DNA from 2 places in the Nocardia sp. CS682 genome. Region 2 is predicted to be linked to the other one. Evidence: riboswitches for the same ligand, from Rfam matches in the RefSeq annotation. Region 2 holds a riboswitch; the other holds the start of a gene.
What was found. Region 2 has a riboswitch for thiamine pyrophosphate ahead of DMB37_RS15085 (cytosine permease). Riboswitches for the same ligand answer to the same signal wherever they lie in the genome.

Region 1: it holds a riboswitch for thiamine pyrophosphate, as region 2 does, so the genes downstream of both, thiC (phosphomethylpyrimidine synthase ThiC) here and DMB37_RS15085 (cytosine permease) in region 2, are expected to answer to the same signal.

The regions. Positions count from the first base shown of each region.
Region 1 covers NZ_CP029710.1:4,096,729-4,108,327, forward strand. Annotated here, with positions in the region: gene DMB37_RS18470 (lipase family protein) at 1-1,084, shown strand, start outside; gene DMB37_RS18475 (VOC family protein) at 1,268-1,750, shown strand; TPP riboswitch at 1,894-1,998, shown strand; gene thiC (phosphomethylpyrimidine synthase ThiC) at 1,994-3,643, shown strand; gene DMB37_RS18485 (hypothetical protein) at 3,697-4,587, opposite strand; gene DMB37_RS18490 (lipase family protein) at 5,027-6,166, shown strand; gene DMB37_RS18495 (hypothetical protein) at 6,311-7,096, opposite strand; gene DMB37_RS18500 (VOC family protein) at 7,296-7,802, shown strand; gene DMB37_RS18505 (MerR family transcriptional regulator) at 7,832-8,650, shown strand; gene DMB37_RS18510 (MFS transporter) at 8,690-10,228, opposite strand; gene DMB37_RS18515 (TetR/AcrR family transcriptional regulator) at 10,302-10,859, opposite strand; gene DMB37_RS18520 (KasA/KasB family beta-ketoacyl-ACP synthase) at 10,899-11,599, shown strand, end outside.
Region 2 covers NZ_CP029710.1:3,331,920-3,343,518, forward strand. Annotated here, with positions in the region: gene DMB37_RS15070 (hypothetical protein) at 1-384, opposite strand, end outside; gene DMB37_RS15075 (DUF4254 domain-containing protein) at 822-1,277, shown strand; gene DMB37_RS15080 (AbrB family transcriptional regulator) at 1,370-2,503, opposite strand; TPP riboswitch at 2,750-2,865, shown strand; gene DMB37_RS15085 (cytosine permease) at 2,862-4,250, shown strand; gene DMB37_RS15090 (DUF72 domain-containing protein) at 4,280-5,086, shown strand; gene DMB37_RS15095 (cystathionine beta-synthase) at 5,258-6,649, opposite strand; gene DMB37_RS15100 (hypothetical protein) at 6,759-7,238, shown strand; gene DMB37_RS15105 (SGNH/GDSL hydrolase family protein) at 7,258-8,148, shown strand; gene DMB37_RS15110 (acetyl-CoA C-acetyltransferase) at 8,189-9,409, shown strand; gene DMB37_RS15115 (Bax inhibitor-1/YccA family protein) at 9,541-10,404, opposite strand; gene DMB37_RS15120 (methyltransferase) at 10,532-11,599, opposite strand, start outside.

The DNA.
Region 1 (11,599 bases), 760 kb from region 2:
CCGGCCGCTGGTTTCCCTGCAGTTCTACTACGACAGCGCCAATCTGGACTGCTCGCCGTCGTTCGTGTTGCAGCAGGGTGCGGGCCTGGCCGGACTCGAAGGCATCCATTCACAGAGCGAACTGCTCGGACTGGCCGCGTTGATCAGCCAAGGCTGGGCGGTCTCCATCCCGGACTACGAGGGCGTCAACGGCCACCTCACCGTGCCCAAGGAGCCGGGCTACATGACCCTCGACGGCATCCGCGCCGCCGAGCGTTTCGAACCGCTCGGGCTGGACGGGGCCAACACGCCCGTCGCGCTGTGGGGGTACTCGGGCGGCGGTATGGGTTCGGGCTGGGCAGCCGAAATGCAGCCGACTTACGCACCCGAACTGAACGTGAAAGGCATCGCGCTCGGGGCGCCGACCTCGGATGTGGTGTCGCTGCTGCATGTGAACGGATCGATGTTCTCCTCGTTGATCGGCATCGGCATTTCCTCACTGCGCAAGGCCTATCCGAAGTTCCGCGAAGCCTCCGACCGGTATCTGAAGCCGGAGGGCCGGGCGCTGATGGACCAGACCGAACGGCAGTGCCTGCCGCGCAACGCGCTCACCCAGATGTTCGTCGACTACGGCCGGTTGCTGACCATTCCGATCCCGGACTTCCTCGCGGTGCCCGAGATCAAGGAGGTCTTCGACTCGACGGTGCTCGGCCGCAATATTCCTACCGCACCGATCTTCCTGTACCAGGGCGTGTTCGACGAGGCGGTGCCGGTGTGGACCAATGACCGGCTGTCCCAGCAGTGGTGTGCCGGTGGCGCATCGGTGCTGTACAAGCGCGATCATCTCAGCGAGCATCTGAGCCTGCCGTCGCTCGGCATGGCCGACACACTCAACTGGCTGAAGGCGCGGCTCGCGCCGAACGCGCCCGACCAATTCGGCTGCCGAACCGAGAATGTCGTGTCCATGCTGGCCGACTTCAACGCGCTGCTGACGCAGATCGAGATCAACCTGAACGCCACCTTCGGCGCGCTCGGCTTTCCGATCGGTCCCCGCGAGCTCCCCCGCCCCTCCGCATCTTCAGGCCAGACTGAGGTGCCACGATAGTGACGTTGGCGACCGGCGGTCGTGTGGTCAGTTGAGTCGGCCGGTACCCGGCGAGTTACACCATGTACTCCCGAAATCAGTGGTCACTGATTTCGGGAGTACATGGTGTACGTGAACGCGATTAATTCCGGTCGCCCATCCCGTCTGCACAGATATCTATCAACTCCGGCCGGGAGGACCGTCATGCAAAAGATCGTCACCAACCTCTGGTACGACACCCAGGCAGAAGAAGCCGCCGAGTTCTACTGTTCGCTGTTCGCCGACTCGAAGATCACCCACGTCCAGTACCACACCGAGGCGACCAACCGCCCGACGGATCTGGCGATCACCGTCGACTTCGAGCTCAACGGACAGCAGTTCACCGCCATCAACGGTGGCGGCGACTACAACTACACCCATGCCATGTCGCTGCTGGTCAACTGCGAAAGCCAGGACGAGGTCGACCGGCTCTGGGAGGCACTGCTCGCCGACGGCGGCAAGGAGATCGAATGCGGCTGGCTCAACGACAAATACGGGGTGCCGTGGCAGATCTGGCCCGCCGAGGCCACCGAGCTGGTCACCGGCGACGATCGGGAAGCGGTGAACCGCGCCATGCAGGCCATGCTCGGGATGCGGAAGATCGTCCTGCAGCAGATGCGCGACGCCTACAACGGCAAGACGGACTGATCTCGCGAGTACATGGGTAACTCGCCGGGCACGGGCTGACCGGCGAGGCTACCCACCGCCGGCCGCCAACGGGACTATCGCGGCACCTCAGTCTGGCCTGAAGACACGGAGAGGCGGATGAGCTACTGTCGGGCTGGAAAATTTCACACGCCAACGGGGGCTCGCACCAGCGGGCTGAGAGGACGGCTAGGGCCGTCGACCGTATGAACCTGACCGGGTAATGCCGGCGTAGGGAGAAAAATCATGGCATCTGTTGCGTCCAAAGACGGCTCCGAGACCGTCGACACTGTCACCACCGGCCCCATCGAAGGCAGCGTCAAGCACTATCACGAGGTCGACGGGCTCCGCGTCCCGGTGCGCCGGGTGAACCTGACCAACGGTGAGCACTTCGACGTCTACGACACCTCGGGTCCGTACACCGACGACTCGGCGGAGATCGACCTGGAGTCGGGTCTGCCGAAACTTCGCGATACCTGGGCCAAGCCCGAGGTCGATGGACCGCCGACCCAGCTCGCCTGGGCCAGGCAGGGCATCATCACCCCCGAGATGCGGTTCATCGCCGCCCGCGAGGGTGTGACGCCCGAGTTGGTACGCGACGAGGTCGCCCTCGGTCGCGCGGTGATTCCGGCCAACCACAAGCACCCGGAGCTGGAGCCGACCATCATCGGCAAGAAGTTCCTGGTGAAGATCAATGCGAACATCGGCAACTCAGCCGTCTCGTCCTCGATCGCCGAGGAGGTCGAGAAGATGGTGTGGGCCACCCGCTGGGGCGCCGACACCATCATGGACCTGTCCACCGGCAAGAACATCCACGAGACGCGCGAGTGGATCCTGCGCAACTCCCCCGTGCCGGTCGGCACCGTGCCGATCTACCAGGCGCTGGAGAAGGTGAACGGCGACCCGACCAAGCTCACCTGGGAGATCTACCGCGACACCGTGATCGAGCAGTGCGAGCAGGGCGTGGACTACATGACCGTGCACGCGGGCGTGCTGCTGCGTTACGTGCCGCTGACCGCCAAGCGGGTCACCGGCATCGTCTCGCGCGGCGGATCCATCATGGCCGCATGGTGTTTGGCGCATCACCAGGAATCGTTCCTGTACACCAACTTCGCCGAGCTGTGCGACATCCTGGCGAAGTACGACGTGACCTTCTCCCTCGGTGACGGCCTGCGCCCCGGCTCCATCGCCGACGCCAACGACGAGGCGCAGTTCGCCGAGCTGCGGACGCTGGGCGAGCTGACGAAGATCGCGAAATCCCATGGCGTGCAGGTGATGATCGAGGGCCCCGGGCACGTACCGATGCACAAGATCGTGGAGAACGTGCGGCTGGAGGAGGAGCTGTGCGAGGAGGCGCCGTTCTATACCCTCGGCCCGCTCGCCACCGACATCGCCCCCGCTTACGACCACATCACCTCGGCGATCGGCGCCGCGATCATCGCGCAGGCGGGCACGGCGATGCTCTGCTACGTGACCCCGAAGGAACACCTCGGGCTGCCCAACCGCGACGACGTCAAGGTCGGCGTGATCACCTACAAGATCGCCGCACACGCCGCCGACCTGGCCAAGGGGCACCCGCACGCGCAGCAGCGCGACGACGAATTGTCCAAGGCGCGTTTCGAATTCCGCTGGCGCGATCAGTTCGCGCTGTCGCTGGATCCGGACACGGCCAGGGAATACCACGACGAGACCATGCCCGCCGAGCCCGCCAAGACCGCGCACTTCTGCTCCATGTGCGGTCCGAAATTCTGCTCGATGCGCATCTCCGCCGATGTCCGTGAGTACGCCGCGCGTAACCAGCTCACCGATGTCGAGGCGATCGAGGCCGGGATGGCGGCGAAGTCCGCGGAGTTCGTCGACAACGGTAACGCGGTCTACCTGCCCGTCGTTTCGTAGGTTCGTAGACGGGTTCGCCTGTCCGGCAACGCATCCGGTTCCCGCACACCGCTTCAGGTGTGCGGGAACCGGTCGTTTCCGTCCCGTCGCATGATCGCCAGCAGCGACTCGAGGTGATCGGCGGGGACGACCTCCATCCGGTCGCCGCTGCCGCGAATGGTCGCGGCGATGTCGACGGTGATTCGGTTGCGCCACCAATAGATCGAGCGGCTGACCGGCCTCGACTCGGCTTCGCCCGCGACGAGCAGCTGGGCGAGCAGGCTCGTTCCGGCGAAGACGGTGGGGCCGGTGATCGGGTGCACGAGCAGGTGGGTGTGCCCTGGGATGACGAGCAATGCGCCCCAGGGCCCCACGACCGGGTAGTCGTCGAGCCAGCGCACGTGCGCCGTGACGAAATCCGAAGCACCGTAGAGCATTTGAATATCGATGTCGTCCATGCCGTCGATCTCGGCCGCCATCAGGTCGAGCCCACCCTCCGCGCGGGTGTTGCGTTCGGCGATCTCGAACAGGTCGGATTCCTTTGCGCCCCAACGCAGTGCAGCCGTATAGGTCACCGGGGTCATGATCTCGCCGAAGTCGACCAGCACCCGCTGCAGCAGGCCGGGCGCGACCAACCGCCGCACATCATTGATCAACCCCTTGGTGCGCGCCGAGCAGAGCCGAGTCCGCAGCAGCGGCCGCACCGACTCCAGCCGCGCCATCTCGAGCTGCCCCGCGGTCAGATCCACGATCTGCATCTCCAGCCGATCACCGACCAGCGCCGCCCACAGCTGGCGCGGCGCACGAGCACCCCGCCGCGCCAGCCGAGTACTCGGCAGCACGATCCGAACCCCCGCCGCACCACTGAGCACGAACTCCCCGTCCGACTCCTCGCACCCGAACCCGTGCCGCAACGCAACCTCACTGACCAGCAATTTCAGCAGACCCGAGGACGACTCTTGCATGACCCCTCGCTCTCGGCCGATTCCCACCTACCTCCAGTATATCGAACATACGTTCGAGCCTGGGGTGATCTCCTGCGTCAAGATTCTTGCCAGGGTCTCCAGGTTCAAGGTCCGAGACCGGACAGTCAGGAAGGGAAGACGAGACTCGCCGGAGCAGCGGCGATTGCGATCGAGAACGAGCAACTCGAGCTCGCGCCGGCCGAGGCGACGGTGCAGTTGCGGATCCGGCGCCACGGCGTCGCGCACACCGATAAGGCCCCTTCGCCGATGTTGTCAGGCGGGAATGACGGGCAGCCCCCGTCAACACGTGTAACCCAGAGTAATACCTATCTGCTAACATTTCGCGCACATCGCGAGGGTGTGCGCATCCGCTGCCATAGTCGAGGTCTTTGCCTGTTCTGCCGCCTTGTTCGAAGGTCGTCTCCGAAGGGAAAGGTTGATGATGAACGCACGTCATCTGCTCGCAGGGGTTGCCGTGGCCGCTTCGGTTGTGGCGTCGGCGCCGATGGTGGCGGCGCAACCGGCACCCGGGTCGTCCGCGCCCGGCTCGGTGATCGAGGTCGGTGATCTGCCCGCAGCCGTTGGCCCGGAGGGCGCGGCCCAGCGGCAGCGGATCACCTACTGGTCGACGGGTCCGCAGAATCAGCCGGTGCGGGTCACCGGGATGCTGCTCGTTCCGCCGGGAACCGCGCCGCAGGGCGGCTGGCCGGTCATGGGCTGGCATCACGGCACAGTCGGCATCTCCCCCGGGTGCGCACCCTCGGCCGCCAAGGACGATCCGGAGACCTCGCAGTTCTTGTCCCGCTGGCTCGCCGCCGGGTACGCGATCGCGGCCACCGACTACGCCTTCTACGGCGACCCGGCGGCCGAGGCCTACCTCGCCGAATCCGAGGCCTACAACGAGATCGACATGGTGCGTGCGGCCCGTGCCGCCGTACCGAGCTTGTCGAACCAGTGGGTAGCGGTCGGCCACTCCCAGGGCGGGAAGAACACGTTGGTCACCGCAGCAGTGGCCGCCGACTACGCACCCGACCTGGATTTGCGCGCAACGATCGCCTACGCCCCGGCCAATCATTTCACCGAACAACTGCTCGCCTTCGGCAATCCCGCTACTCCCGCATCATTGACCCCCGGCGAGGTCACCGCCTACGCCGCCTACGGCCTCCGCGCGCTGACCGTGGCTCGCCCGGACTTCGATCTGGACAGCTACCTCACCCCCATCGGCAAGCAGGTCCTCGCCGACACCGCACGCCTGTGCCTGGACCCGATGGCCGAGCGGGTCGGCACTATCGGTTTCGGGCAGATGCTCACCAAACCCTTGGCAGTCGGCGATTTCCCCACCGTCGCCGCCACCACCTTCGAGATCCCGCTGACCGGCTACCAGCGCCCGGTATTCGTCGCCCAAGGCTTGGCCGACACCGCCGTGTTCCCGGTCACCACCGACCTACTCGCCGCCGAACTCACCGCCCACGCCAACCCCCTCACCTACCGCCACTACCCGGACCAAGACCACATGAGCATCCTCGCCACAGCCACCGAGGACGGCCTCGCCTTCGCCGAGACCCACCTCCGCCGATAGAGCCCTGCACTCCTGGACCGACGCCGTCATAGCGTTCGGTGCGGGAGTGTCTGATTGACCTGCCCACCACCTGGATCGGCTCGGCGGTGCGCAGATCGGCGGGCGGATCCAATCACCGCACACGGGTGGCGATCATCCTCGCGTTCAATCCAGCCATCCGGCTGCACGCCATTTCTGCACCGCCCAAGCTTCGGCCTTGTCGGATTCGATCCGGCTTTCGACATTCACAGCTGCCGTCTTGGCTTGGCGGTAGGCCAGCAGCGCGGCCTGCTTCACCTCGCGGTCGATCTCGGGCAGGTCGCTATCCGAGCCTTCTCCGCAGAGCATGCCGCGCTTCTTCGCGAGGTAGTCGTCCAGCCCCTTGGCGGTATCGGATTCGGCGCCGTCGCGATCGAAGCAGATGTCGTCCGACGCGTCACCGCAGGAACCGCCGCCCTTCCCGGTCGTGTAGGCGCACACCGCCAACAGCGATTTCATGGAAGCCGCAAGATAGGACATGTTGAAAGGGTTCTTGCGAGTCTGCGGCGCAACCCCGACGTCACCCTTCAGTTGGTAAGGAGTGATGGACTCGTACTCCGCATAGTCGTCCTGCGGTGCGCTGTCGAATCGCGCTGTCGCGCTGTCGGTCCGCTTCGCCGCGCAGACCTCGACCTCGTCCTCGATGTCACCCGCCGCCTCCTCCTGGGCCGCGGTGCACAGCTCGGCATCGCTCATCTGTTCGTCGGTGATGCCCGCATACGGCTGCTGGTCAGCCATATCGTCGGACTCCATATCTCCGGGGTCCATATCGCCGGGTTCCGCGACCAATACGACCTGCGCCCGGCCGGGATCGTGGCCCACCGTGCCGCTCGGCCACGACTGAACCATCCCCAAACTCGCCACTGCGGCCAGTGCGACGAAGACCGGCCGGGCCATGCTTTTGCACTTCATCGAAAGTCCTCGGGTTCGGGCACTTGTCTACAGAGACAAGGCGAGGTGAGCTACCTGAATGGTGACGCGATCGGTCTTTGTGGGAGCCACCAGAGATTCGGAGGCACATAGCTTCTGGATGGGATGATCGCTGGAGAAGGCCAGGCCGGCACGACTGTTCGCTTGACCCTGACGTTGCGTGAGGCTCGACGATGCCTTCATGACCGACACGTTTTCCGCATTCGATATCAGCCCCGTTCCCGACCCCGCACTCGACGCCGAACCTGCGGAGCTCTACCGCGGCATCTACGCGATGCCGATGTTCGTCACGGCGCCGACGGCGGATCTCGCCGGGTCGGTGGATTTCTGGGTTCGCGGTCTCGGGTTCTTCGATCTGTTCACGGCGCCGGGGCAGGTTACCCACCTGCGCCGCTGGGCGTTTCAGGATGTTTTGCTGGTACCGGGTGAACGTCCTGCCGATGCGTCGGCGCTCAGCGTGAGTTTCGCGTGCGTGCTGAGCCAACTCGAGCAGATCGCGACCGCGTGTGAGCAGCTGCGGCCGGGCTGTACGACGGGGCCGCGAGAGATGCCGTGGAACTCGGTGGAGCTGGAGGTCCGCACGCCGGAGAACATCCGGGTGATCATGACGGCGGCCCGGCCCTACGAGCCGAACGGCGCGGCCGCCGAGTACCTGCGGGACATGGGCATCCCGGCGCCCGAACAGTGACCGGCGTCGGGGCTGACACACTGGACGGTGTGACGAATCGTCGCTTCGCCGAGTCGGCGATCGGCGCCGGCCGCACGGTCGGCGCCGTCGCCGCGCTGGTAGGCGTCACCGTCCGGACGCTGCACCACTGGGATGCGATCGGGCTCGTCTGCCCCTCCGAGCGCAGCTACGCGGGCTACCGGCTCTACACCGCGGCGGACATCACCCGCATCCATCGGGTGCTGGTCTACCGTGAGCTCGGGGTACCGCTGAACGAGGTCGGGGCGTTGCTGGACGCACCGGCAACCGATGCGGCGGCGGCACTGCGCAGGCAGCGCGACCAGGTTCGCGAGCGCGTCGCCCGGCTACAACAGATGGGCGACGCCCTGGATCGCCTGATCGAAGCGAGGGAGTCCGGCATCCTGCTGCCAGCTGAGGAACAGGTGGCGATCTTCGGTCAGCACTGGCAGCCCGCTTGGGCAGGCGAGGCGCACGAGCAGTGGGGTGACACGGCCCAGTGGGCGCAGTTCGCCGAACGTGCCGCGGATCGGACCGCCGAGCAGTGGCAGCAGATCGCCGAGAGTGTCGAGGCGCTCAACGCGGACCTGGCCGCCGCGTGTCGCGCCGGGACGGCGCCGGGCAGCGATGTGGCCAACGCGCTGGCCGAGCGGCACCGAGCCTCGATCGGCGTCTACTTCGACTGCACCCACTCGATGCAGGTCTGCCTGGGCCGCAGGCACATCGCCGACCCCGGCTTCACCGCGTTCTACGACGCGATCGAGCCCGGCTTGACCGCCTGGCTGCGCGACATCATCGACGCCAACGCCCGCGCCAACGGCATCGACCCCGAAACGGCGACCTGGAGCTGACCCGCGCAGGTACGCATCCGGCGGGGGTAACTCGACGAGCTAGTGCGAGCCGGTTACCCGGAAGCCTTTGGGCACCAACCGAACCGCGATGACCGCGACAACGGCGACGATGGCGGCGGAGACGTACGCGGTGGTGGTGAGCGCCGCGTCGAACGCGTGTCGGGCTTCGGCGAGGACCTGTTCGCGGGTCGCGTTGTCCAGCCGGCTCGCCACCTCTACCGCACCGCCGATGGATTCCCTTGCCGTGGCGAGGTTTTCGCCACGCAACGGCAGGTCGGCCATGTTGTCGGTGAAGACGCGCCCGTGGATGCTGCCGAGCAAGGCGACGCCGAGCCCGATGCCCAGTTCGTAGTTGGTTTCGGAGACCGCACCGGCCTGCCCGGCGCGTTCGGGCGGCACCGCCGAGACCAGGACGGCGGCGGCCGCGGTGATCGCCAGACCGTCACCGAGGCCGAAGGACGCGAGCACCAGTGCGACAACGGGATACGTGGTCGGCTCGGGACTCAGCGCGAGTCCGAGGAAGCCGAGTGCCAGCGCGCCGAGTCCGATGGCGAGCACGGCTCGAACGCCGATGTGCTGCATCAACCACGGCGTCGCCAGCGACGCGACCAGCAGCGTCAAGGCCGAGGGCAAGGTGCGCAGCCCCGCCTCGGACGGGGAGTAGCCGTGCACGTACTGCAACCACAACGAGATGAGGAACAGCGCGGCGCCGATCGCGAGCATGGCCAGCAGCGTGGCGAGGGCGGCGGCCGAGAAGGCGCCGTTGCGGAACAGCCGCACGTCGAGCAGCGGATCTGCGGCGCGGAGCTGGCGGCGCGCGAACCAGGCGAGCAGCAGCACACCGAGCACCAGGATCACCCAGTCCACCGGGTCTGGCGTGCCCTTGGCGACATGCTTAATCCCCCAGGCCAATCCGACAATGCCCGCGATGGACAACACGGCGGCCAGCCAGTCCAGCGAGCCCGCCTGTGGCGCACGGTATTCCGGCAGCAGCCAGGCGCCGACCAGCACCGTGAGCACGACCACCGGCACGTTCAACCAGAACGCCGACGCCCAGCCGAACTGCTCGACCACCACGCCGCCGATGAGCGGGCCGATGGTCGCGCCCGCACCGGCCACCGCGGCCCAGATGCCGATGGCGAGGGTGCGTTCGCGCGTATCGGTGAAGATGTTCCGGATCAGCGACAGCGTCGACGGCATCACCATTGCGCCGCCGATGGCCAGGAGCACCCGTCCGGCTATCAATTGCCACGAGCTCTGCGACGTCGCCGCCACCACCGAGGCCACACCGAAGAGCACGAAGCCCGCCAGGAAGAGCAGCTTTCGACCGACCCGGTCACCGACCGCGCCTGTGGTGATCAGCAGGCCGCCGAGCACCAGTCCGTAGACATCGATGATCCACAGCTGCTCGAGCCGTCCCACCTGCAGATCGGCGATCAGCGAGGGCAGCGCGACATTCAGAATGGTGGCATCCATCGCCACCAGCAGCAGGCTGGCGCACAGCACGGCCAGCATCACCCAGCGGGTGCCGCCCACCGTCGAACCCGCGGCATTCGTCTCCGGCACGCGCGCCGCCATCCTGCCTCCTCGCTCACCCCCGATCCAGCATCCACCGCGTTTCAGCAAACACCAAGTAACCGGGCCGCCGGTCCTATCGGAGCGACTGGTCGATCAGCAGGCGGGCGGCCCGGTCGGTGCGGTCCACGTCGCCGGTGATCACGCGATCTTGGAGGATGCCGCGCAAGCCCGAAACAAGCAGTGTCGCTACGAGTTCCGGGTCATCGACGGAGGGCAGGCCGCGCAGGCCCGCGGCGAGCGCCTCGATGAAGGTCGCGATGGCGGTCTCGGCGTACTCGGCATACGGGCTGTGCGCCGCACACGCGGCACCGAGGACCTGCAGCATCACCCGGACGCTGGTGCGGCCGTCGCCGGAGGTGTTGGCCTGCCAGAACTCCCACAGTTGGGTGCGCAGCTCGGCGGCGTCGGCGACCTGCGCGAAGAGCGCCGTGAGGTCAGGGCGCTGAGTGGCCAGCGCCTGGACCAGCAGCTCCTCCTTGGTGGTGAAGTAGTAGATCAGCATCCGCGAGCTGGTGCCGAGGGCGGCGGCGAGCGGGCGCAGCGACAGGTCGACGAGGCCGTGGTCGGCGATGTAGCGCACGACGGCGTCGAGGAGCTCGGCGCGTTTGGCGTGGTCGAGGGGGCGGGCCATGGGTTGACTGTAGCGACTGGTACAGGTATCCATGTCATCGTGACTGTAACAATCGCTTCAGAAACTCGGGAGTCCGTGGTCGTCACCGGCTACGCGGCCACCACCTCGCTGGCCGAGGACATGGATACGACCTGGTCGGAGCTGCTGCTCGGGCGCAGCGGCATCGGCGTGCTCGCCGCGGACTTCGTCGCCGAGTACGACCTGCCGGTGCGCATCGGCGGGCAGCTGAAGTCGCATCCGGGCGAACAACTGACGCGGATCGAACAGCGCCGGCTGTCCTATATCGAACAGCTGGCGCTGGTGCTCGGCCGCGCGGTCTGGCAGCGGGCCGGCGCCCCGCAGGTGGACGGCGAACGGCTCGCCGTCGCCATCGGCACCGGGCTCGGCGGTGGCGACGCGCTGATCAACGCGGTCGACGCGATGCGAGCAGGCGGCTACCGGAAGGTGTCGCCGATGTCGGTGCCGATGGTGATGCCGAACGGGCCTGCGGCCACCGTCGGACTCGAAATCGGCGCCAAGGCAGGCATTTTCACGCCGGTGTCGGCGTGCTCGTCCGGCTCCGAGGCGATCGCGCAGGCCTGGCGACTGATCAGTACCGGCGAAGCCGATGTGGTGGTGACCGGCGGCGTGGAGGGCCACATCGACGCGGTGCCCATCGCGAGTTTCGCGATGATGCGGGCGATGAGCACCCGCAATGACGAGCCCGAGCGGGCGTCGCGCCCGTTCGATCGGGACCGGGA
Region 2 (11,599 bases):
CACGATGATGATCGCGACCGCGGCCTTCGGCAGCCAGGAGACGATGCCGTCGAGCAGATCGCTCACCGGATTCGGACCGAAGACGCCGAAGCCGAGCTGCAGCGCGATCAGCAGGATCGCGTAGTAGGCCAGCTTCGCCAGCAGATCGGAGGCGTCGTAGCGGCTGCGCGACATCATCTGCTTGAGCCCGCCACGCTCGACCAGGCGGTCGAAGCCGAGCCGGTCGAGCACCTTGTCCACGATCGTCGACACGACCTTCGCGACGATCCAGCCGATGAGCAAGATGACGATGAATCCGGCCAGCTTGGGGACGAACGTGGCCACCGAACTCCACGCGTCCGAGAACCCCTTCTGGAAATCGATAGCCAAACTGGAGGTGTACATGCCCATCCCTTCGCTATCCGATTACGCCATGGCGTTTGCCGAGGCTGCTTCAATGCCGGTTATACCCCTGCCACATAACTCGAACCATTCGTTTGCAGATAATTTGCCGCATTGAGTCATTCGGCGCGACTACTCGCCGCTGCGGCGCGCGAACCCGTACGGTCCTTAGTCGACCGCCGCGAACTGGTCGGTCTTCCTCACAATGCGGCCCGACGCGATGCGGAGAAGATTGTTACGACCTGTCATCGCTGTGCCATCTCGATGTCACCGACACGCCGAGATGGGTGGCGCACGCTTATCCCCGGATCCGGCATCAGGGCAATGCCTCCCGCCTGACGTCACCCGGAGGAACACAATGAACACACAGACCGCCGACCCCGTCGACCGAGGGCCGGTCGATCACGCCGCGATGCGCCACCGCCCGCTGGGAGCCCGCGATGTTCGTGCGTGATCACGCCCTCCCCGGCCGCGGCACCGCTCGATCACTGCCGGATCAGCGCGAGCTGGTCGCCGCATTCGCCAGTAGCCAAGGCGATCCGAATACCGACCACCCCTTGATCGGCTGGGCCCGCACGTTGGCCACACTGCACCGGCAGCGCCACGGCAATCCACTCGCGGCCGCGGGAATCGACTGCCGCCGAGCCGAATTGGTCGCCGCCATCGATAAGTGGGTGGCCACTCAGGTGCCCCGTCGCGGGTGCACCGAGCACCTGCGCACCGGCTCTCTCGGTGCCACCGTCGATCGCATGGCCGCGGCACACGCGCACGCCAGCCACCTGCTGCACACCGCCGAAAAGGTGTCCGATGATCGGGTCCACGCGGCGTGGTATCGCCTGGCCGCACTGGCCGACGAATGGACCGATCTCATCGTCGGCGCGGTACGGAAGGCGTAGTGGCGCACGGGAACCCGGCCTGGATGGACAGTTATCGCCGCACCGCGCCGAAAACCGCGGTACGGCGCGTGAAAGTGTCCGCGCAGGCCGGGTCAGACCGCTAACTCGGGTTCCGGCATCCCCAACTGCCGCGCCGAGAACCACCGCATCGCCTTCGCCAGCAGCGGCAGCATCAACACCATGAGCAGCAATCGCATGCTCTGCACACAGGTGATCAACGGCAGGTTGGCGTCCATCGACTCGGCGGTGGCCAGCACGGCGTTGATGCCGCCCGGTGTGGTGGCCAGGTAGATGTCGGACAGTTGGAGGTCGACGAAGGTGGCGACGGTGACGGCGAGGCCGGCGACGATGGCCGACAGCGCGACGATGGTGACCGTCATGCCGGGGATCATCCGGGCCATCTCGCGCACGACCGGCTTGGTGAAGCGGGTGCCCACCTCGAAACCGATGAGCACGAACAGCAGATCCTTGAACAGATTCGTCGGCGCGTACCCGTGGCTGACGCCCAGCGCGGTGAGCACCGCCGTCATCAGCATCGGCCCGATCAGCGCGGGACTCGGCAGACTGAGCCGCTTGCCCATTTTGGTGCCGAGCACGCACAGCATCACCGCGATGGACAACCCGGCGACCTGATCGCCGCGCCCGACGATCATCCAGTACGGCAGATCGGGATTGGTGACCGCGGCGCCGAGCGTCGCGTGCTCGCTGACCAAACCCTCGCCGCTGTTGTTCAGCAGCGCGCCGAGGGCGGGCGCGCTCACCGCGACCAGCGCGACCCGCAGGTACTGCATGAACGCCACCTGCCGCGGATCGGCGTCCATGTCGTCGGCCACCGCGACCACGGCCGCGGAGCCACCGGCCAGCAGTCCGAGCGTCGCGGTCGGCAATTCCACGTGGGCGAACCGGGCGAACACCACCGCGACCAGCAGGCTGATCAGCAGCGTCGCCACCGTGACGGCCAGCACCGGCACCAGCGCCATCCCGATGCTCGACAGCAGCGAGATCTCCAGGTAGCTGCCCATCAGCACCCCCAGCATGGACTGCACACCGCACGAGAGCTGCCGAGGCATCGGGGCCGGCAACTTCCCGGCCAACGCCAGCGCCCCGCCGACGACGATCGCTAGAATCATTTGCGGCGCCGGAAAATGCACGCGATCGAGTAACGTCGCCCCGGCAAGCACCGAGGCCAGCAGAGCTACCCATCCGATCACTTGCCTGCGCGTCATACCTAGTAATCCTCGCGGTGCCCAGTGAACAGACCGTTACATCTCCGTTATCAGGGTTAACAGCCGGTGTGATCCTGAACGCACAACGCCAATTCCCTGCTCAGAGCGGACATTCGCGCGTCTGCATTCCTTATTCGTACTACCCATGAGATGACGGATAAACACTCGAGCGAACTCGAAGCTCACCGCCGTCCGAGCGCGCAGGCCCGGGACGGCCGAGCTGCCACGTGTACTATTCGCCCGAACCACCCCCACCGCGGGAGCTCGGGCACGGCCGGGCTGAGAGGGCGGACCCCAGCGCTTCGCCGACCGCATGAACCTGTCCGGGTAATGCCGGCGTAGGAAGAGCGTTTCGGGCATGTCTGCATCGACCCTGCACAACTCCGAACGGCACGAGGCCCCCTTCACCCTCGATGAGCCCGCCCCGAAGGTGCTGTCCTTCTGGGACCAGAGCGCATTCTGGGCAAATCTGGGTGTCAGCCTCATCGCCTTCTCCGGCGCGTACACCGTGCTGGCACCGAATTCCGATGGCGTACCGCAGATCTCCATCGCCGCGGGCATCCTGGCGATGATCGTCGGTACCGTCGTCGGCGGGCTGATGCTCGGCCTGGCCGCGGTGCCGGGCGCCAAGACCGGCAAGCCCGCGATGGTGCTGCTGCGCGGTCTGTTCGGCGCGAAACTCAGTTATCTGCCCACCGTGTTGAACATCGCCCAGCTGATCGGCTGGGGCACTTTCGAATTGATCGTCATCGGCGACGCCGCCGACGAACTGTTCGGCGGCGGCCCGCACTGGCTCTACGTGGTGGCGGCGGGCGTGCTGACCACGGCGCTGACCATCTGGCCGCTCGGCTCGGTGCGGCTGCTGCGCCGGTTCGTCACGATCGGCGTGGTGATCGCGCTGGTCTGGTTCTATATCCAGTTCTTCCGCACCGGATTGCCTGACCTGTCGGCCAATCCGGGCCCGCACGGCAGCGGCCCGTTCGGCGCCGACTGGAACCTCTTCTGGATCGCTACCGACGCCGCGCTCGCGGTGTCCATCTCCTGGATGCCGGTCGCGGCCGACTACACCCGGCACTCGCGCAGCACCGGCACGGCGTTCGGCGCGGCCAGCGGGGCCTACGCGATCACCCAGATCGTCGCCTACACGCTCGGGCTGTTCGCGCTGGCCCGGGCCACCGGCGACGGTCAGTACTCGCCGTTCCTCCAGGTGAGTCTCGGTGGGCTGTTCTTCTTCGTGTTCGTCTTGCGCGAAGCCGATCAGTCCTTCGCCAACGTGTACTCCACGGCGCTCTCGATCCAGAATCTCGCGCCGCGCATCGACCGGCGGATCCTGTCGGTCGGTCTGGGCGCGTTGATCACGCTGCTCGCGCTGCAGCTGAACATGGCGAACTACTTCGCCTTCCTCGGCCTGATCGGCTCGGTGTTCGTGCCGCTGCTCGGGGTGCTGGTCGCCGACTTCTTCCTGCGCGCGAAGGGCGAGTGGAACACCGCCGACGATGCCCCGCCGCGCTGGGGAATGATCGCAGCTTGGCTGGCCGGGCTCTCGGTCTATCAACTCATCAACCCGGGCGATGCCGGTGTGTGGACCGACTTCTGGGTGGATGTGCAGGAGCAGCTGCACTTCACCAAGCAGGCGTGGATGAGTGCGTCGCTGCTGTCGTTCCTGGCCGCGGTGCTGGTGGCGTGGGCCGTCGGCCGGATTGCGACGCTGCGGAAAGAGCGGGCCGTGGTCGGCAAATCCGGCTAGCCGATGGCCTCGGCTGCCACGATGGAGTCATGGGTGAGATCCGGATCGGCACCTCGGGCTGGGTGTATCCGCCGTGGCGTGGCGTCTTCTATCCGAAAGGCGTCACGCAGAAGCGCGAGCTCGCCTACCTGTCCGAGCAGCTGAACAGCGTTGAGATCAACGGCTCCTTCTATGCGCTGCAGCGTCCGTCGAGTTACCAGAACTGGTCGAGTCAGACGCCGGACGACTTCGTGTTCGCGGTGAAGGGCAGCAGATTCATCACGCACATGAAGCGCCTGCGCGACGGTGACGAACTGCTGGCGAATTTCCTCGCCTCCGGGCTGCTGGCCCTCGGCCCGAAACTCGGCCCCATCCTCTGGCAGCTGCCGCCGAACTTCCCGTTCGATCCGGAGCTGCTCGGCACCTTCTTCACCCACCTCCCGCGCAGCACCACGCACGCCGCCGAGATCGCGAAGCAGCACGACCATCGGGTGGATCCGGCGTTCACGACCACCGACGCCGACCGGCCGCTGCGGCACGCGCTGGAGATCCGTCACCCCAGCTTCGTCACCCCGGAGTTCACCGAGCTGCTGACCAAGCACCAGATCGCGCTCGTAATCGCCGATGCCGCAGGCAAATACCCGCTGATGGAGGAGGTCACCGCCGCTTTCGTCTACATCCGGCTGCACGGTCACGACGAGCTCTACGTCAGCGGGTATACCGACGAGGGCCTGGATATGTGGGCCGAAAAGATCCGCGACTGGTCCGCCGACCACGACGTCTTCTGCTACTTCGACAACGACGCCAAGGTCATGGCACCCCGCGACGCACTAGCCTTGCGCGCCCGCCTCGAATAGTCGAGGCCCGCAACGGGCCCCGACCAACGTTCCACGACAACAGATCTCGCGAGTACATGGGTAACTCACCGGGTACGGGCTGACTGACAAACCGCATCACCGCCGGTCGCCAACGCTGCTCGGCCGGACGCCTAGGTCTGGCCTGAATACGCGGAGAGGCGGATCAGCGGATCAGTGGCCGAGGGTTCCGATGCTGAGGAAGCCCAACAGGTCGTGGCGGGTGATGACGCCGACGGGCTTGCCCTCTTCGACAACCATCAGCGCGTCGGTATCCGACAACGCCTTGGTCGCCGCCGAGATCGGCTCGCCCGCGCCGATCAGCGGGAACGACGGGCTCATGTGCTTGCCGACCGAATCCGTCAGGTGCGCACGGCCTTCGAACACCGCGGAGAGCAGATCGCGCTCGGACACGCTGCCCGCGACCTCGCCCGCCATCACCGGCGGCTCGGCACCGACCACGGGCATCTGCGACACCCCGTACTCGCGCAGGATCTCGATGGCGTCGCGCAGGGTCTCCGACGGGTGGGTGTGCACCAGGTCGGGCAGTTCGCCGGACTTGCCGCGCAGCACGTCGCCGACCAGCGGTTCGACCGTGCTGCCGTCGAGGCGCTCGCGCAGGAAGCCGTAGGAGCTCATCCACTGGTCGTTGAAGATCTTCGACAGGTAGCCGCGGCCGCCGTCGGGCAGCAGCACCACCACGACCGCGTCCGGGTCACGCTTGGCGACCTCGATGGCCGCGACCACGGCCATGCCGCACGAGCCGCCGACCAGCAGGCCTTCCTCGCGGGCGAGGCGCCGGGTCATGTCGAACGAGTCCGCGTCCGAGACCGCGATGATCTCGTCCGGGATCGCCGGGTCGTAGGCGGAGGGCCAGAAGTCTTCGCCGACGCCCTCGACCAGGTACGGCCGTCCGGTGCCGCCGGAGTACACCGAGCCCTCCGGGTCGGCGCCGATGATCTTGACCTGGCCGCCGGACACCTCCTTGAGGTAGCGGCCGACGCCGGTGATGGTGCCGCCGGTGCCGACGCCCGCGACGAAGTGGGTGACCTTGCCTTCGGTGTCGCGCCAGATCTCCGGACCGGTGGTCTCGTAGTGGCTGTCCGGGCCGCCCGGGTTGGAGTACTGGTCCGGCTTCCAGGCTCCGTCGATCTCGCCGACCAGGCGGTTGGAGACGCTGTAGTAGCTGGCCGGGTCCTCCGGCGCGACGGCGGTCGGGCACACGACGACGTCGGCGCCGTAGGCGCGCAGCACGTTGCGCTTGTCCTCGCTCACCTTGTCCGGGCAGACGAAGACACAGTGGTAGCCGCGCTGCTGGGCGACCAGCGCGAGGCCGACGCCGGTGTTACCGGAGGTGGGTTCGACGATGGTGCCACCGGGCTTCAGCGCCCCGGACTGCTCGGCCGCGTCGATCATCTTGACCGCGATCCGATCTTTGGAGCTACCACCCGGATTCAGGTATTCGATCTTGGCCGCCACCAGTCCGGCGTTCGGGCCTACAACAGAGTTCAACCGGACCAGCGGCGTATTGCCGATGAGGTCCACTACATGGTCGGCGATGCGCATGCGACCCATAGTTCCAGATGGTCCCGGTGTGAGTTCGCGCACGCCACGCGCAAGCCCCTCCGCCGCGACAAACCGGGATTCCGGCAAACGCCCATTTAGGATCCGAACCATGAAGCAGCCGAACATCGCCAAGGCCGGCGTTGTGCTGGCCGGAGCGGCATTCGCCGCGCTGGCCGGACCGGGCGCGCAGGCGAACGCAGTGACCATCGAGTTCCCGCAGGTGCCCACGCTCGCCTACGGCGGCTGGTGTGGCACCACCATCCGGACCTGGGCCGATGTCGGCCCGGCGTGGCCGGGCCGGGCAATCCTCAATATGCGCGCGCTGCCCGTTGCCGGCATCGGGCCTGGCGACTATCCGCTGGCCCCGCTGTGCGAGGTCCGCACCACCGTGGCCTGGCACAACACCAGCACCGGCGCGGTCGGCGGCTACGACGAGACGATCGTGGCCGGTCTCTACGGCAGCATGCAGTACTCACTGCTCCAGGACACCGGCCCGGGTTTGGTCGAAGTAACCGTCACCACCGATCACGCGAACATTCCCGCCCGCGGCTCGTTCCAGGTTCCCGCTCCGGCTGCCCCAACTGCGTGAAGTCGGTACATTTTCTGTTGTGAGTGCACCACGCATCGGCTGGCGGACGGCCGCGGTGACCGGTGCCGCAACAGTCTTGGCCGGTTCCGGCGCGGGCACCGCATGGTGGGCGGCCTCTCGACTATTGATGGCGCAGGCAGGCGCGGCGCGTGGCGTGATCGGCCGCGACACCTCGAAACCTCCGGAAGCCGATGGGATCTACACGGCGGGCTGCCTGACGCCGGAACGCTGGCGCACCGGCAAGCACGCGGACCTGCACCTGATGATCTTCGGTGACTCCACCGCGGCCGGTGTCGGCTGCGTGGTGGCCGACGAGGTGCCCGGCGTCCGCCTGGCCCGTGGCCTGGCCATGGCTACCGGGCAGCGAATTCGATTGAGCACCAAGGCGATCTCCGGCGCCACCTCCAAGGGCCTGTCCGGTCAGGTGGACGCCATGTTCGTGGCCGGTCCGCCGCCGGACGCCGCGGTGATCCTCATCGGCGCCAACGACATCACCAAGAAGCACTCGGTTCGCGCCTCCGCACGCAGGCTGGCCGCCGCGGTCTCCCGACTGCGCCGGGCCGACAGCGTGGTCGTGGTCGGCACCTGCCCGAATCTCGGCACGGTGACCGCGATTCCGCAGCCGCTGCGCACGGTGGTGCACAACTGGAGCGTCCGGCTGGCCAAGGCGCAGACGGTGGCCACCGCCGTCGCGGGCGGCCGTCCGGTGCCGATGGGTTATCTGCTCGCTCCGGAGTTCCGCGCCCAGCCCGAACTCCTTTTCGCCGCCGACGGATTCCACCCCTCGGCCGCCGGTTACGAGCTGGCCGCGGCCCAGCTACTTCCGGTGCTGCTCGAGGCGTTGGGCGAGGCGACCCCGGCTGCCAGTCCCCTGGGGCGCGACGTAGATTCGATAGGAACCCGCGAGTAACAACCGCGGTTCGCACGTTCCTTCAGACAAAGGAGTCCTCATGCCTGAGGCTGTCATCGTCTCGACCGCCCGCTCCCCCATCGGCCGGGCGGCCAAGGGATCGCTGGTCGACATGCGGCCCGACGATTTGACCACCCAGATCGTCCGCGCGGCGCTCGACAAGGTACCCGCCCTGGACCCCAACCAGATCGATGACCTGATCCTCGGCTGCGGTTCCCCCGGTGGCGAGTCCGGCTTCAACATGGCCCGGATCGTCGCGGTCCAGCTCGGCTACGACCTGGTGCCCGGCACCACCGTGCACCGCTACTGCGCGTCGTCGCTGCAGTCCACCCGGATGGCCTTCCACGCGATCAAGGCGGGCGAAGGAGACGTGTTCATCTCCGCGGGCGTCGAGACGGTGTCCCGGTACAAGAACGGCTCCGCCGACAGCTGGCCGAACACCCAGAACCCGCTCTTCGCCGACGCGCAGGCGCGCACCGCGAAGACCGCCGAGGGCGGCGCGGGCGTCTGGCACGACCCGCGCGAAGACGGCCTCATCCCCGACGCCTACATCGCGATGGGCCAGACCGCGGAGAACGTCGCGGGCTTCACCGGGATCACCCGCGAAGAGCAGGACCACTGGGGCGTCCGGTCGCAGAACCGGGCCGAGGAAGCCATCAAGAACGGCTTCTTCGAGCGCGAGATCACCCCGGTCACGCTGCCCGACGGCTCCGTGGTGTCCAAGGACGACGGCCCGCGCGCGGGCGTCACCTACGAGGCGGTCAGCAAGCTGAAGCCGGTGTTCCGCCCCGACGGCACGATCACCGCGGGCAACTGCTGTCCGCTCAACGACGGCGCCGCCGCGCTGGTCATCATGAGCGACACCAAGGCCAAGGAACTCGGCCTGACCCCGCTGGCCCGCATCGTGTCCACCGGCGTCTCGGGTCTGTCCCCGGAGATCATGGGCCTCGGCCCGATCGAGGCGTGCAAGCGCGCACTGGCCCTGGCGGGCAAGTCGATCGACGATATCGACCTGGTCGAGATCAACGAGGCGTTCGCGGTGCAGGTGCTCGGCTCGGCCCGCGAGCTGAAGATCGATGAGGACAAGCTGAACGTCTCCGGTGGCGCCATCGCGCTGGGCCATCCGTTCGGCATGACCGGTGCCCGCATCACCACCACGCTGATCAACAACCTGCAGACCCACGACAAGCAGTTCGGTCTGGAGACCATGTGCGTCGGCGGCGGCCAGGGTATGGCGATGGTCATCGAGCGCCTGAGCTGAGATAGCTCGTACGCAGCAGAGGGCGGTCATCCCAGCGGTGAGCGCCCTCTGCTGTCTCAGGACGCACAACGGGTGGTTGCCGTTTCCGGCAACCACCCGTTGTCAGCTCAGGCGGTCGAAACCGCTTGGTACTAGTCGTTGTTGAAGTAGCTCAGCAGCCGCAGGATCTCGACGTACAGCCAGACCAGGGTGACGGTCAGGCCGAGGGCCACGCCCCAGGCCGCCTTCTCCGGCGCCTGCGCGCGGATCAGCTGATCGGCGGCGTCGAAGTCGAGCAGGAAGCTGAACGCGGCGATCGCGATGACCACCAGGCTGAAGATGATGGCGATCGGTCCACCGTCGCGCAGGCCGAGGCCGCCGGAGATGAAGAAGCCGGCCACCAGGTTGCCGATCACCAGGACCAGCACGCCGATCATGGCGCCGACGATCATCCGGGTGAAGCGCGGCGTGACGCGGATGGCGCCGGTCTTGTAGACGACGAGCATGCCTGCGAAGACACCGAAGGTGCCAAGCACCGCCTGCGCGATCATGCCGCTGCCGCCGGCCCCGCCGAAGCTGATGTCGGTGAACATGAACGACAGCGCGCCGACGAACAAACCCTCGAACACCGCGTAGGACAGCACCAGAGCCGGGTTGTCCATCTTGTTCGCGAAGGTCGCGACGAGGACGAGCACCAGGCCGATCAGGCCGCCGCCGATGACGAACCACTTCGCCAGCGAGGGGTCCGCGTTGCTGAAGCCGTAGGAGACGATGGCCGACAGCGCGAGCACGCCGAGCGTGATGGCGGTCTTGGTCACCACGTCGTCGATGGTCATCGCCCGGGTGGTGCCCGGCGCCTGCTGGTACGGCTGCGGCTGCTGGTACTGCTGTCCGTACTGATTACCGAACTGCTGACCCAACTGGCCCGCCCCGGCCACGCCTGAGCCGAAGTTGGCGTAGCCATTGCCCTCTTGCTTGGGCAAGTTTCGGAAAACCGGATTGCTTGTGCTACGCACCTGCGTCCCTTTCTGGTCGTTGCCGCTGTTCGTCGAGCTCGCGCTCGATATCCAACTGCTGGGTACAACGTTTACTGCCCGGCGCTAGTTCCCGATAAGGACGGCGCGCAGGCGGACAAAACGGACTCTACCGCTGCTGCGCGTCGTGTAGGCCACGCACGGATCGAGTGACCGTGAATTTGCGGTTGCGACCGACTACCTCGGTCCGCCCGACCATGCGCTCGATCACGCCACGGTAATTCAGATGCGAATTGAACACCGTCCACAGCTCGCCGCCGGGCCGCAGCACGCGGCCGGTCTCGGCGAACATCTTGATCGCCGACCCCGTGTGCACGGCTGCGCCGACGTGGAAGGGTGGATTGCAGAGCACCAGGTCGGCACTGTTGTCGGCGGCCGAGGACATCGCGTCGTCACGCACCACCGTCACCCGGTCCGCAACCCCGTTGACCGCCACCGTCGCCCTGGCCGAGGCCACCGCGGCCGCCGACTGATCGGTGCCGAGCACCTTGAGGGCGGGCCGGGCCTTGGCCAGCTTTACGGCCAGTATCCCGGTGCCGCACCCGAGGTCGATGGCCTCGCGCGCATCGGGTTTCATCCACTTGAGGTGCTCCAGCAGAAACCGGGTGCCGATGTCGAGCCTGGCGCCGGAGAAGGCGGCACCGTGGGCGACCACGTCGAGATCGAGGTCGTCGAGCCGGTCGCGCACCGGGAACGGCGGGTCGCCTACCGGTTTCGGGCCACTCACCAGCAGGGTGCGCGACTTCTGCCGGCCACGGCTGGCCCGAACCTCGGAAAACGACTGGGCCAGCACATCGTTCATCGACTTCGTCAGATACTTGTCCCGGCCGCCCGCGACCACTGTCACTGCGGGATCGGCGTAGCGCGCGATGGCGTCGGCGACCTCGGCCAGCCCGGCCAGCGCCCGCGGCAGCCGCAGCAGCACCACCCGGACATCGGCGAGCAACTCGCGGCCGAGCGGATACGCGGTGTAGCGGTCGGTGAGGCCGAGCGCGCGGGCATTGTTGGCCAGGGCGAGTTCGCCGGTGAGCAGATCCTGGTGCACACGGACTCCGCGCAGGTCGTGCGCGGTCACCGCGCCGATGGTCAGCGCGCCGTACGCGTCGCCGACAATGGCTATCTTTCCGCTATCGGTGCTGGCGAGCGCCTCGTCGGCGACATCCAGGATCAGCCGATC